DNA from 3 places in the Sporosarcina contaminans genome. Region 1 is predicted to be linked to each of the others. Evidence: riboswitches for the same ligand, from Rfam matches in the RefSeq annotation. Region 1 holds a riboswitch; each other region holds the start of a gene.

Region 1 (4,203 bases):
AAATCCGAATTTCTTTCGTTGGATTCATAAAACGGAACAGGCAAAGCACTTTTAAACAGTATCGCGGCGTCAGTTCTTTCGTCCCCTCAAGCGGCGTGCCGTCAACTGCATGCAAAAAATTTACTGGAATTGAGTCAGCATCCATCGCATGCAAACTACGCGCCATTGCAATGACATCCGCTTTCGTTTCGCGCATGCCGACAATAACGCCGGAACACGGCGAAATACCGGCCTCTTTAGCTAAAGATACCGTATTGACACGATCTTCGTATGTATGCGACGTTGTAATGTTATTATGGTGGGCTGCCGACGTATTAATATTGTGATTGTATCGGTCAACGCCCGCTTCTTTCAGCCGTTTTGCTTGTTCCGGCTTTAAAATGCCGAGACAAGCGCACACCGTCATATCACGGTGCTTTGATTTAATTTCTTTGACTGCGTCAACGACAATTTCAAGCTCCCTGTTCACCGGTCCACGTCCGCTCGCAACGATACAGTACGTCCCTGCATTTACAGATGCCGCTCGTTCAGCACCTGCGACGATTTCTTCCTGCTTCATCATCGCATACTTTTCAATTGGCGCTTTTGAAACAATCGATTGGGCACAATATCCGCAGTTTTCCGGACATAAACCTGATTTCGTATTGATGATCATATTCAACTTTACTTTATTCCCATAATAAAAACTCCGGATTTTATATGAAGCATGCAACAACAGAAGCAGCTCCTCATTAGGGCAGTCCAAAATGGCCATCGCTTCTTCATCCGTAATGTCCTCGCCTGACAGCACACGATCCGCTATGGCATTAAAGTCGAGTCCCCTCAATGCGATCGCCTCACTTTCAGCACTTTATACATCCTGTGGCCGAAAATGCCTGCCAAAACCGATAATAGGATGTCTTTCGGCAACGGAGGAACCATCCACGCCCATGCAACTGCATAACTGAATGCATCCGGTGCAGCTGCCCAAAACTTGTACGAAAAATACATCCAATTCGTGCCGAATAAATAATTGATGCTCATCCCGACTAACGCAGCAACGATATAGCTCTTCAAGCTCCCATACCTTTCAACGATCAATCCCGCTACGTATGCAAGAAGAATAAATGACAAAACAAAACCAAAAGTCGGGCTTAAAATAGATCCAAATCCGCCTTGAAATTTTGCGAATACCGGTGCCCCTACAAGCCCTAATGCCATATATACCGTCATCGATATTGCACCTAAACGGCTTCCTAAAATCAAACCTGCCAAAATAGAGAAAAACGTTTGCAACGTAATCGGCACCCCACCAACTACTAAGAACGGCACAAACGTTGTAATATTCGCTCCGATCATCATAAGTGCTGCAAACATTCCGCAATAGACAAGGCTCAGTGCACTCATAGAACTTTTCGTTTTCACAGTTGTCGTAGTCATTCAATATACACCCCTTTTGTTTTCTGTTAATAGAATAATAGCTGACACCATTTGTGTCAACCCAAAAATATTTTAAGTTAACTCAAATAGTACAATAAAAAATCGACAGCTATTTTCGCTATCGATTTTTCAACGTTATTTATCTTCGCTCTTAGGAAATAAAAAATGGGCAAGTACCCCGCTCAGGACTGCTGCTCCAATCGTAATCCAAACACGATGCATACCCGGAACTTCCTGAAAGCTTTTACTGAGCATAACCCATGCAATCCCAGCAACCAAAAGCGCAATTGGAACGGAAAATTTGAAAATCCTCAACGTTTTCACCTACTATTTTCTATTCGTACGCCCATTCTATCATAATTCAGCTATTGACGTATGAAACAATAAAGGGTATGATACTTTAAATTATTCTAATAACTGCATATCTATTCTTATCAAGAGAAGCTGAGGGACTGGCCCGTCGAAGCTTCAGCAACCAGCCATTATTGGTCAGGTGCTAATTCCAGCAGGCATACTTGCCTGATAGATGAGAAGGAGCGATCTTTATTCGCATATTCGAAGCCTTCTTATTTTCAGAAGGCTTTTTATTTTTATTTCAGCAAATGACCACTCTCCTTCGCAAGCATAATATCCATTATTCTGCGGATATTCATAACGTGCTGAATCAAAAATAATTATTTTCATCTATTCCTTGATTGAACAATATGCAAAGAAAGGGTGGAAAACATGACATTACTTGAAAGATTGAAGACAGATATTTTGACGGCGGACGGTGCGATGGGAACATTGCTTTACTCATACGGAATCGACTTTTGCTACGAAGAGCTAAATGTAGAAAAACCAGAAGTGATTGAAAAAATCCATGAGGAATATATCGCTGCAGGTGCGGACATCATTCAAACCAATACATATGGCGCCAACGCATTGAAATTATCTCGCTACAGCATGCAGAATCGTGTGAAGGAATTCAATACAGCTGCAATGGGCATTGCCAAGCGGGCAGCCGCACGCAGAGGACAATACGTTTTAGGGACAATCGGCGGATTACGTGGAATCCGTAAAAGCGATGCCTCTTTGCAAGAAGTTCTCCATATTGTCCATGAACAGGCTGATGCTTTATTGTCCGGAGATCCTGACGGTTTATTGCTTGAAACGTACTATGATTTTGAAGAGCTGACGACAGTTGTCGAGGCACTCAAGAAATTAACAGATGTGCCTATCATCGCCCAAGTTTCCATGGAGGAACCGGGAATACTCCAAAATGGCTTGGTGCTGAACGAAGCATTGCATAGGCTTTCCGATTTAGGGGCTGATGTCGTCGGAGTCAACTGTCGGTTAGGTCCTTACCATACAATCCAAGCATTTGAAAAAGTGAATCTCACGGATGGACTTCTGCTCTCCGCAGCTCCGAATGCCAGTTTGCTTGATGTGGAAGATGGGCGAATCGTCTACTCATCTGAAGCTGATTACTTCGGAAAAGCAGCCGCTTTACTGCGCGATGAAGGGGTTCGTCTGATCGGCGGCTGCTGCGGCACGACACCTAAACATATTGCAGCTGTTAAAAAACAATTAGCCGGCTTAAAGCCGGTTACAAAGAAAGAAGTTAAATCCCAAAAACCGATTGTAATACGCGATGCTGAACCTGCATTATTCGAACCCATTCATGAAAAGGCCAAAAGAGAACGGACAGTCATCGTCGAACTGGATACGCCTCGCCATTTAGAAACGGAAGCTTATATTGAAGGGGCGAAACAGCTTTATAACGCAGGAGTTGACGCTGTAACGATGGCAGACAATTCTTTAGCCTCGCCACGGATTAGCAATATGGCGATGGGCTCTATATTGAAACAACAGCATGCTATACGACCACTAGTGCATCTAACTTGCCGCGATCATAATCTAATTGGCTTGCAATCACACTTAATGGGGCTTGATGCACTTGGTATCCACGATATTTTGGCAGTTACTGGCGATCCTACGAAGGTCGGCGATTTTCCGGGAGCAGCGAGCGTCTACGACGTATCGAGCTTGGAATTAATTCAACTCATTAAGCAGTTGAACGAAGGCATTTCCTTCTCCGGGAAACCGCTCCGCAAAAAAGCGAAATTTTCAGTAGCCGCCGCCTTCAATCCTAATGTCCGAGTATTGGATCGTGCCGTTAAGCGGTTGGAAAAGAAAATTGAGTGTGGGGCGGATTATTTCATTACACAACCTGTTTATACGAAAGAGAAAATCGAGGAAATATATGAAGCGACAAAGCATTTGGATACACCGATTTTCATAGGCATTATGCCGTTGACGAATATTCGGAATGCCGAATTCCTGCATCATGAAGTACCTGGTATTAAGCTGTCTGAAGATGTACTTGCACGGATGCGCGATTGTGGAGATGACCGCGAACGGGCTACAGCGGAAGGTATTGCTATCTCAAAGGAATTGATCGATACAGCGGCGAAACTTTTCAATGGCATCTATATCATTACACCATTTCTCCGATACGATATGTCATTGGAGTTAATAAAACATATCCAACTATTGGATGGGAAGAAGGAGAGGGAATTTGTCCATGCCGAAACATCTTATTGAACAGCATCTTGAAAAGAGAATCCTCATCATAGATGGGGCGATGGGCACAATGTTGCAAGCCGAAAACTTATCTGCCGAAGATTTTGGGGGCGAAGAATACGAAGGCTGCAATGAATATTTAAATGTACTGAGACCTGACATTTTAGACAAAATCCACCGTGCTTATTTGGAAGCCGGTGCAGATATTATTAGCACAAA
Region 2 (4,203 bases), on a different contig from region 1:
TAAAGTCAGCTGTCCAAGATATTCTGTTTCTATAATGATTGCATTGTCGACACCGTCTATACTGAAAAGCGGATGATTCGCTCCAATTAAGACAGGTCCTACCGTACCTAACAGCTTGTCGTTGTCATCTATCCATATATCTGCAACGTGACGATATCGAAGATCGCCTTTTGAAGCATCTATCACATCAATTGGTTGAATATGCTCGATCCCTACCACCGGGACGTCTTCCCAATCTGGTTGTTGACCGAAAGATAGAGAGCTTAGGATCATCAGCTTACGGAATGCATCTGTGCCGTCCACATCATCGGATGGATCCGCTTCCGCAAAGCCGTTTTTCTGAGCATCCAATAGCGCTTTTTTAAATGGCGATCCCTCTTCACGCATTTTCGTCAAAATGAAATTCGAAGTACCATTTAAGATTCCTTGAATCCGTTTTATGCGGTCACCGGCCAATAGATTGCTAACCGTCCGAATGACCGGGACACCGCCTGCCGTTGTCGCTTCAAAACCAACTTGCACATTACGGAACTCTGCATGTTTCAATAGAGCTGGACCGTGTTTAGCAAACATTTTTTTATTGGCCGTTATAATATGGCAGCCTTTTTCTATCGCATCTGATAAATATGTGTAAGCAGGCTCTTCCCCGACAATTGCTTCGAACACAACGTCTATTTCCGGATCGTCTAAGATATCTCGAATATTATCGGTAATTTTCACACCACTAATCGGCTTGCGTTTTTTCGTCTTATCTTTCACAAGGATGGTGACGACATCAACCGTGAAACCTGTATTTTCTCTTATTTCTTCACGCTTCTCTTGTAAAATTCTATACACACCTTCACCGACAGTGCCAAAACCTAAGATCGCTGCTTTGAATGACGGCATTCCATCCACCTCCTTTCAAAAGCGCAGGGGCATTTACTTTAGTTCACTATGTTGCAATTCTAAACAAGATGCTATTGCATCATAAGCGAAGCATTGGAATGTCCCCTGCAACTACTTATGAACCTATTGAACTGTAACCGGCGCTGCTTTTTCAATCGCTTGTTGCAAGTCTGCAATGATATCTTCAGGCGACTCGAGACCGACAGACAAGCGAATCAGCTCTTCGGTTACACCGGAGTTTTCCAAGTCTTCAGCAGACAATTGCTGATGTGTAGTGGATGCAGGGTGAATGATCAATGACTTGGCATCACCGACGTTGGCGACATGCGACCAAATCTCGATATTGTCAATTACCTTACGCCCCGCTTCACGTCCACCTTTAATGCCGAAAACAATAATGGAACCGAAGCCGTTTTTCAAATACTTCTTAGCATGCTCATGTGAAGGGTGGTCTTCCAAACCTGTGTAAGTTACCCACTCAACAGATGGATGGGACTGTAGGAAAGCGGCAACTTTCTGAGCATTTTCATTATGTCTCACTACTCGGAGATGAAGTGTCTCCAAACCTTGGAGGAAATTGAACGCGCTATCTGGGTCCAAGCAAGGACCAAAATCACGCAATAATTGGACGCGAAGCTTCGTGGCAAATGCAGCTGTCGCCGTGTCGACGCCATAGCGAAGACCATGATATGTTTCGTCCGGCTCTGTAAACAAAGGGAATTTACCTTTCGTCCAATCAAATTTGCCCGCATCGACTACGATGCCGCCAATTGTCGTGCCGTGACCGCCAATCCATTTTGTGGCGGAATGGATCACTACATCGGCCCCGAATTCAATCGGATTGCAGCCATAAGGTGAAGCAAAAGTATTATCAATGAGCAACGGTATATCATGCGCATGAGCAATCTCCGCCACCGCTTCGATATCTAAAACGTGTAAGCTTGGATTTCCGATTGTTTCAGCAAATAAAGCCTTTGTCTTATCTGTAATTGCGGCTTTAAAGTTTTCAGGATTCGTAGCGTCGACGAACTTCACATTGATGCCATAGCGCGGCAGCGTCACTGCGAATAAATTATATGTTCCACCGTATAGATTGCTTGCCGCTACGATTTCATCGCCAGCGCCCGCAATGTTTAAAATCGAAAACGCGATTGCCGCCATGCCAGAAGATAGTGCGACCGCAGCTGTACCTCCTTCAAGTAGCGCAATGCGTTCTTCAAATACCGCTACAGTCGGATTCGTGATTCGAGTGTAAATATTGCCCGCTTCTTGCAGGCCAAATAAGTTTTGTGCATGTTCAGTGTCGCGGAAAACGAACGAAGTCGTCCGATGGATTGGTACGGCTCTTGATCCTGTGATTGGATCTGGCTTTTGGCCGCCATGTAGAAGAAGTGTTTCCGGTTGAAGAGAGTTGTTTGCAGTCATGTGTATTACCTCCAAAGTATTAGTGTAAGATGAAAATGCAACAAATAATGTGCAATGCGGAGGCGTTGGGGGTTTTTGGAATAAAAAAATAACCCCTTTCGCTAAGAAGAGGGTTACGCTTTCGCTTATTCCTCCCCTTATCTTTCAGACCGTTTGCACGAATCTGTAGGAAGTAGCACCTTTGCAAGTTCGTCACTTGCTGGTTGCCGGGCATCGCAGGGCCTAGTCCCTCCGCCGCTCTTGATAAGAGTATGGGTGATTCAGTTTTTCATCTTGTTGTACAGTATAGGAGGACCAATTTTAAAAGTCAAGAGATTCTTATTATTTTTCTGAAACTTATGTTGCAATTCTACTTTCAGCGAAGTTCGACAATTTATGGTATACTATCAATAGACAACTTGATAGAGATCGGTTACAACCAGTTGTTTTCCATCATGCTTTTGATTGCTTAGGACAGGCCTAAGCATTTTTTCATTTTGAAAGATGATGAGAATGAACGGTAGGAGTGATTCGATTGACTTTTTCACGTAAGGAAAAACCTGTTTCAGATTTTGTCGCTGCGCGTCATATCGACGAAGAGATTTCCTTCGTCCGCAATGACCATAGAGTAAATGGAACGATTCATAAAATACTCGAGAACTCGGTCATTGTAAAGATTTCAGAAGATGACGCCGACCGAATTGGCGTAGCTTCCAATTTAACCGTTGTTTCCCATAAGAACTACACAGTAGATTAATTATACGAAGAGGCATCTCATGTAGAGATGCCTCCAGACTGTAGACAAAGTACCTTTTCACTTTATCTACAGTCTTTTTATTTTCAGTAATAGAGAAGGAATCTACAGCTCGGCTTGAAAAACGCTTGCAGAAAAGCAACTTAGTATGCGAGCGTTTATCAACAAGCTAAAACTTATCCAATGGCGAATCCATTTATTCCTTTGAGCCAAGAGGGTTCAGGTGCAGTGAAATTGTGAACTCCTTAAATTTCTTCCGCTATCGCTCCAGTCAGGCATTTGCCGTTGAGGGTTTCCATAATTTTTCTCTGCAACAAGTTTCACTCTTGGTCTTTTTATCTTATTCCTGCAATTTTAACAAGTTATGATTCAAGTCAGGTTCGACTAAAATGGCCAAAGGAAAATAAGAGTATCTCTGTAAATGAACAAAATGACATTCAAATGAAACATGAACAAATAAAACAAGACGCTGAAAAAAGATTTCAAAAAGAAATTAATGAACTAAATTTAAGTTCCGGAAAATAAAAAAAGAGAGTAGCTCGTCAGAAAAGACAGCTACTCTCATATGTTTTTACCTTCTCTAATAACATAATTCCTTAAACCTCCATGCCATCACATCAACAGCCCCATTTTGCCACCTCATCCGAATCCTCATCAATGTAAATCAAATCTCCGTCCTCAACATCTCCAAACTGCAACTCCTTATGTATTTCCTTCAACAAACCACCATAAGAAATCCGCCTCTTATAAGCCAATGCCTTGTCCAAATCCTTGATCGTCTGAATATTTTCCGCCGTGATCTTATTCCCTCGGATCACGTCTGTATCTTTTTCCGGATATTTAGATACCTCAAAAATTGCATTTTAATCCGAAATCATTTGCTGCATAGAAAAGCCTCTCCTACCATCGACTTTTTTTCAAATAAACGATTGTAGTTTCGTTGAAAATAAACATATTCAATATATTTACCTTAAAACATATTGAACCTTCCCCATCCGCCAGCGTATGATGAAAACACATCAGTCTGGGGGAATTGACATGCTTATATGGATAACGATTATTTCAATCTTTGGATATCTAGTAGGTTGCTTGCATGGGTCTGTTGTCGCCCAATGGATTTCCGGGGTTAATTTGAAGGAAACAGGCGTAAAAAATGC
Region 3 (4,203 bases), on a different contig from region 1:
GCAATTCCTTTTCCCTGTCGATCAGTGCCATACTATACCTCCATTCTTTTATTGAACATATCCTTTATGCCACTTCAATGCTTTCCGCTCCCCATAGCGAGCGAGCAGATCGGCCACTTTCCCAAATAAGGCATAGAGCAAAATTGTAATGATAATAATATCCGACTGCATGAACTGTTGTGCAGTCATTGCCAAGTAACCGACACCCCGTGTCGATGCGATTGTCTCTGCCACAATTAAAGTCATCCACATTACGCCTAAAGAATAGCGTAGCCCAACAAAAATGGATGGCAAAGCACCTATGAGCAATATTTCTTTAAAAAGCCTCCAGCCCTTCAGCCCATACATTCTGCCCATTTCAATAAATCCCGGATCGATATTGCGTATGCCATGCAGCGTATTAATATAGATTGGGAACATTACCCCGATCGAAACTAAGAAAATCTTAGCTCCTTCATCGATTCCAAACCATATGATGACAAGCGGCACGAGGGCCAAGTTTGGGATATTGCGGATCATTTGCAATGTCGTATCCGTAAAAGCATATGAGAACTTTGATAGCCCATTTGCTATACCCAAAATGAAGCCTATTCCCCCGCCAATTACAAGCCCGATTAACGCTCTCCCTAAACTCGCAGCCATATGGTAAGTCAGATCCCCAGATACTACTAATTGATATAAGCTTTTCAATACTGTCAAAGGTGCGGGCAGCAGCTGTGGGGAGACGAATCCGCCTGATACGACCACCTGCCAAGCAACGATGATGAAAATTGGAATAAGCCATGGAATAGCCGTCCGTTTCAACTGAATCACCATCATTCTTCCTCCTTACTTCTTCGGAACCCGATCACGAATGTCGATTTTATTTGGAATCAATCCGATTTCATAATAAGTATCCGCCTGCTTTTGTTGTGCCTCTATAATTGAATCGTCAATACGATCAACAGCATATTGCCTGCGGTCGACTGCTCGCTCAATCACTTTTTCGTCAATTCCTAACATGTTAGAGACAAGCTTAACGACCTCATCTTTATTTTCATTCGCCCACTGATCGGATTCATCTGTCGCTTCTAAAATTAACTCGACTAATTCGTGGTTCTTTTTATAAAAATCCTCATTCGCATAATAGAATGTGCGGTTTGGATAGCCATAATCTTTGCCCTCCGTTAGGTTAACGGTCTTTAAATCAACTTCCACACCGGCAAAAAACGGATCATACGTTGCAAGCGCGTCGATTTTATTCGTCTCAAAAGCTGTTCTTTGCTGTGCTGCATCTTGCAAATATACCCACTCAACATCATCTATTGAAAGGCCGGCATCCTCGACTGCCAAGATGGCCAAATAATGATGGTTGCCGCCTTTCAATGCACCGATCTTCTTCCCTTTCAACTGATCAACTGAAGTGATCCCTGAATCTTTATGAACTAACAACCCCACACCTTCCGGATTCGGCAAATCTGCGCCTACATAGACGAACGGTTTATTGCCTGCTTGCGCATTAATGCCGGAGCCATCTGCTGCATGCCCAAAGTCGATATGCCCTGTAAACAGCCCTTCTAACAATGTGCCTCCATGAACGAATTCCCGCCATTCTACCCGATAGCCCTCTGCCTCCAACTTTTTCTCTAATATTCCACTTTCTTTCAATATATTTAATGTGTTTCCTTTTTGGAAACCAACACGCACCACCTTTTCAGAGGCTTCTGCGCTGTCTGAAGCCTTCTCCCCGCTGCATCCTGCCAATGAAAACAATACAATTGCAGCGAAAACTATTAAGTAAAATCCTTTTCTCATTCATATATCTCCTATTCATATTAGTTTACTTGGTTTTATACATAAAAATTTTTCACTGCTTGATTATATAATGACCATGAAATAGGTCGAATGATTTTTCCTCTTTCCCTCCTTGAATAACAATTTGGAAAGGCTTCTCCCCACGTGACTCTAATTTATGCTGTACAATTCCTTTCCCAATTGGTTCATAAAAGATAATCTCCACATCACCAATTACAACTGCCTGACCTTGTGCATTTAACTTTTCATCAGTATATGCATCTTTGACAGGTGCGTTCAGCAATATGGACCATTGCCTAACAGATTCTTTCAAATCTTTTACGGCAAACGATAGGGAAGCTATTTTCAACGCCTCTCCATTTGGATGGTCTGCCATGACCTTCTGCTGTATCAAATCTTTTTCCCTTTCATCATCCTCCGCTTCCCATTGAATAATAAACGGTAGCTCAGGGCCCTCTTCATCTGTACCTGCGTAAAGCAATTGCCATTTTACAACCGAGCCATCCGGTCTCTTCCTATGGAGTGGCACCGGTCCGGTCACTTTTAATCCATGTTCCTTGAATCGTTGTGCCACGCCTTCAATATTAGTCGTCCGAATAGCAAAGCGGGCAAAACCTTCCCGAAACTCATCTCTAATAATTGTAGAAATTAAACTAAATGACGGATGCTCTGTATTTTTCACTAAATTACGGTCATATGTTCCTAAAAACTCGATATAGGATAAACCAAAATAGCTTAACCCGTTATACGTTCCCCGATCCTCATGGACACCGCCTTCTACTGCATGAAAGCCAACAGCCTGAAATTCTTGCACTGCTTTCTCCGGCTCCTCTACAAAGTGCACAAGATGATCAAATACAAATTCCATATCTTTTCCCCCTTAAAATAAAAATCCCTTCTATAAGAAGAGAAATTCATATCCGCTTCTTATCTTCCAAGTTACAACTTGGCGGAATTAGCACCATACCTAAAGGTTGGTTGCTGAGACTTCAATGGGCCACTCCCTCCATCTCTCTTGATAAGATACAATATGTAATTAGTACATACTTTACTTGTTCCCTTACACAAAGTCAAACATTATTTTAACTATTCTTATCAGTTTAGTATGAATAAGAAAGAAGACTTAAGATCGCTTTGTTAACACTTGCTTCGAATGGTATCATTCTTCTGCCAAAAGATTAGTACTTTATACTTGGCGATACATTATTTCCATAAAAAATACACACTCAGACATGAATGTCCAAATGCGCATCTCACTAACTTCATTACTCCTCCACAACAACTTTCTATACAAGTGACTATCTCTTGGATAGAAAGTCTTGTAATGACTTCAATGCAACATAATAGAGCCACCATCTGTCATAATTGTTTGACCCGTAATATATTGAGAATCCTCCGATGCTAAGAAGACGGCAACCCGACCGATATCCTTTTCAACATCTCCAAAGCGCCCTAAAGGAATTTTATTTTTGACCGCTTCATAATACTCTGGCTGTGCCTTCGACCACGCCTCAACGCCTGGAGAATATGCAATAGGGCTAATAATATTTACATTAATGCCAAAGCGTCCCCACTCATTTGCAGCTACACGGGATAATCCTCGTATTGCCTCTTTGGCAGCAGCATATGCACCCTGCGTCTCATGACCAGCCAATCCAGCACCGGAAGCAAAATTAATTATATTTCCCTTCGACTCCTTTAAATGTGGCAAAGCAGCCTGCATTAAATAAAACGTTGGATAAAACCCTGTTCCAACAGATAAATCCAGATCTGCCTGAGTTGTATTTTCCAATGGCACTTGCTTAGAAGCATGCGCATTATTAACTAATACATCCAACCGACCGTATTTTTCTACGACTGTATTAACAATCTTATACAAATTGCCATGATCCATTAAATTTGCTTGAATGAACATAGACTTTGGAGAATGAGTTTGAAGCTCCTTCAGCATCTCTTCTCCCGTCTCTTTATTCACATCCACAATAGCTACGACAGCACCTTCCTTTACCATCGCCTTCGCCATTCCACCTCCTATCCCACCAGCTCCGCCAGTAATAATGACAACCTTATCTAACAATTTTCCCATTTAAATTCTCCTCTTTTCATGAGTCTAAAACTATTTTAACACTAAAATACTTTTGTATAAAACAACAAGTTCTTCGGTTATCTATATATTGTTTGCCGATGCATCCATACATAATACATTGCTTCTTCTAATTAAAGCCTTAAAAACGGAAAGCATAAATAAATGCATAACGACTGCTTTCATACAAATAAATACCTATAATAGCGCATAAAACAAAACAACAGCGCATAACCGCATGTAGAAACACATAAACTTCTCATGGTATTAAAACAAGACTTTGGAAGCTTACATTAGAAGAATGTGAATATCGGTGTTAAAATCCT

What was found. Region 1 has a riboswitch for S-adenosylmethionine ahead of ACFQ38_RS18280 (bifunctional homocysteine S-methyltransferase/methylenetetrahydrofolate reductase). Riboswitches for the same ligand answer to the same signal wherever they lie in the genome.
Region 2: it holds a riboswitch for S-adenosylmethionine, as region 1 does, so the genes downstream of both, ACFQ38_RS11920 (O-acetylhomoserine aminocarboxypropyltransferase/cysteine synthase family protein) here and ACFQ38_RS18280 (bifunctional homocysteine S-methyltransferase/methylenetetrahydrofolate reductase) in region 1, are expected to answer to the same signal.
Region 3: it holds a riboswitch for S-adenosylmethionine, as region 1 does, so the genes downstream of both, ACFQ38_RS13450 (VOC family protein) here and ACFQ38_RS18280 (bifunctional homocysteine S-methyltransferase/methylenetetrahydrofolate reductase) in region 1, are expected to answer to the same signal.

What each region holds. Positions count from the first base shown of each region.
Region 1 is NZ_JBHTLT010000134.1:6,303-10,505, reverse strand. Features, by position in the region: gene bioB (biotin synthase BioB) at 1-826, opposite strand, end outside; gene ACFQ38_RS18290 (biotin transporter BioY) at 823-1,419, opposite strand; gene ACFQ38_RS18285 (hypothetical protein) at 1,555-1,734, opposite strand; SAM riboswitch class I at 1,848-1,952, shown strand; gene ACFQ38_RS18280 (bifunctional homocysteine S-methyltransferase/methylenetetrahydrofolate reductase) at 2,146-4,005, shown strand; gene metH (methionine synthase) at 3,986-4,203, shown strand, end outside.
Region 2 is NZ_JBHTLT010000090.1:2,799-7,001, forward strand. Features, by position in the region: gene ACFQ38_RS11915 (homoserine dehydrogenase) at 1-888, opposite strand, end outside; gene ACFQ38_RS11920 (O-acetylhomoserine aminocarboxypropyltransferase/cysteine synthase family protein) at 1,012-2,313, opposite strand; SAM riboswitch class I at 2,448-2,563, opposite strand; gene ACFQ38_RS11925 (DUF2187 family protein) at 2,819-3,049, shown strand; gene ACFQ38_RS11930 (protein rep) at 3,664-3,864, opposite strand; gene ACFQ38_RS11935 (glycerol-3-phosphate acyltransferase) at 4,085-4,203, shown strand, end outside.
Region 3 is NZ_JBHTLT010000111.1:14,844-19,046, forward strand. Features, by position in the region: gene ACFQ38_RS13435 (ATP-binding cassette domain-containing protein) at 1-31, opposite strand, end outside; gene ACFQ38_RS13440 (ABC transporter permease subunit) at 49-816, opposite strand; gene ACFQ38_RS13445 (aliphatic sulfonate ABC transporter substrate-binding protein) at 829-1,794, opposite strand; gene ACFQ38_RS13450 (VOC family protein) at 1,847-2,662, opposite strand; SAM riboswitch class I at 2,719-2,819, opposite strand; gene ACFQ38_RS13455 (SDR family NAD(P)-dependent oxidoreductase) at 3,125-3,880, opposite strand.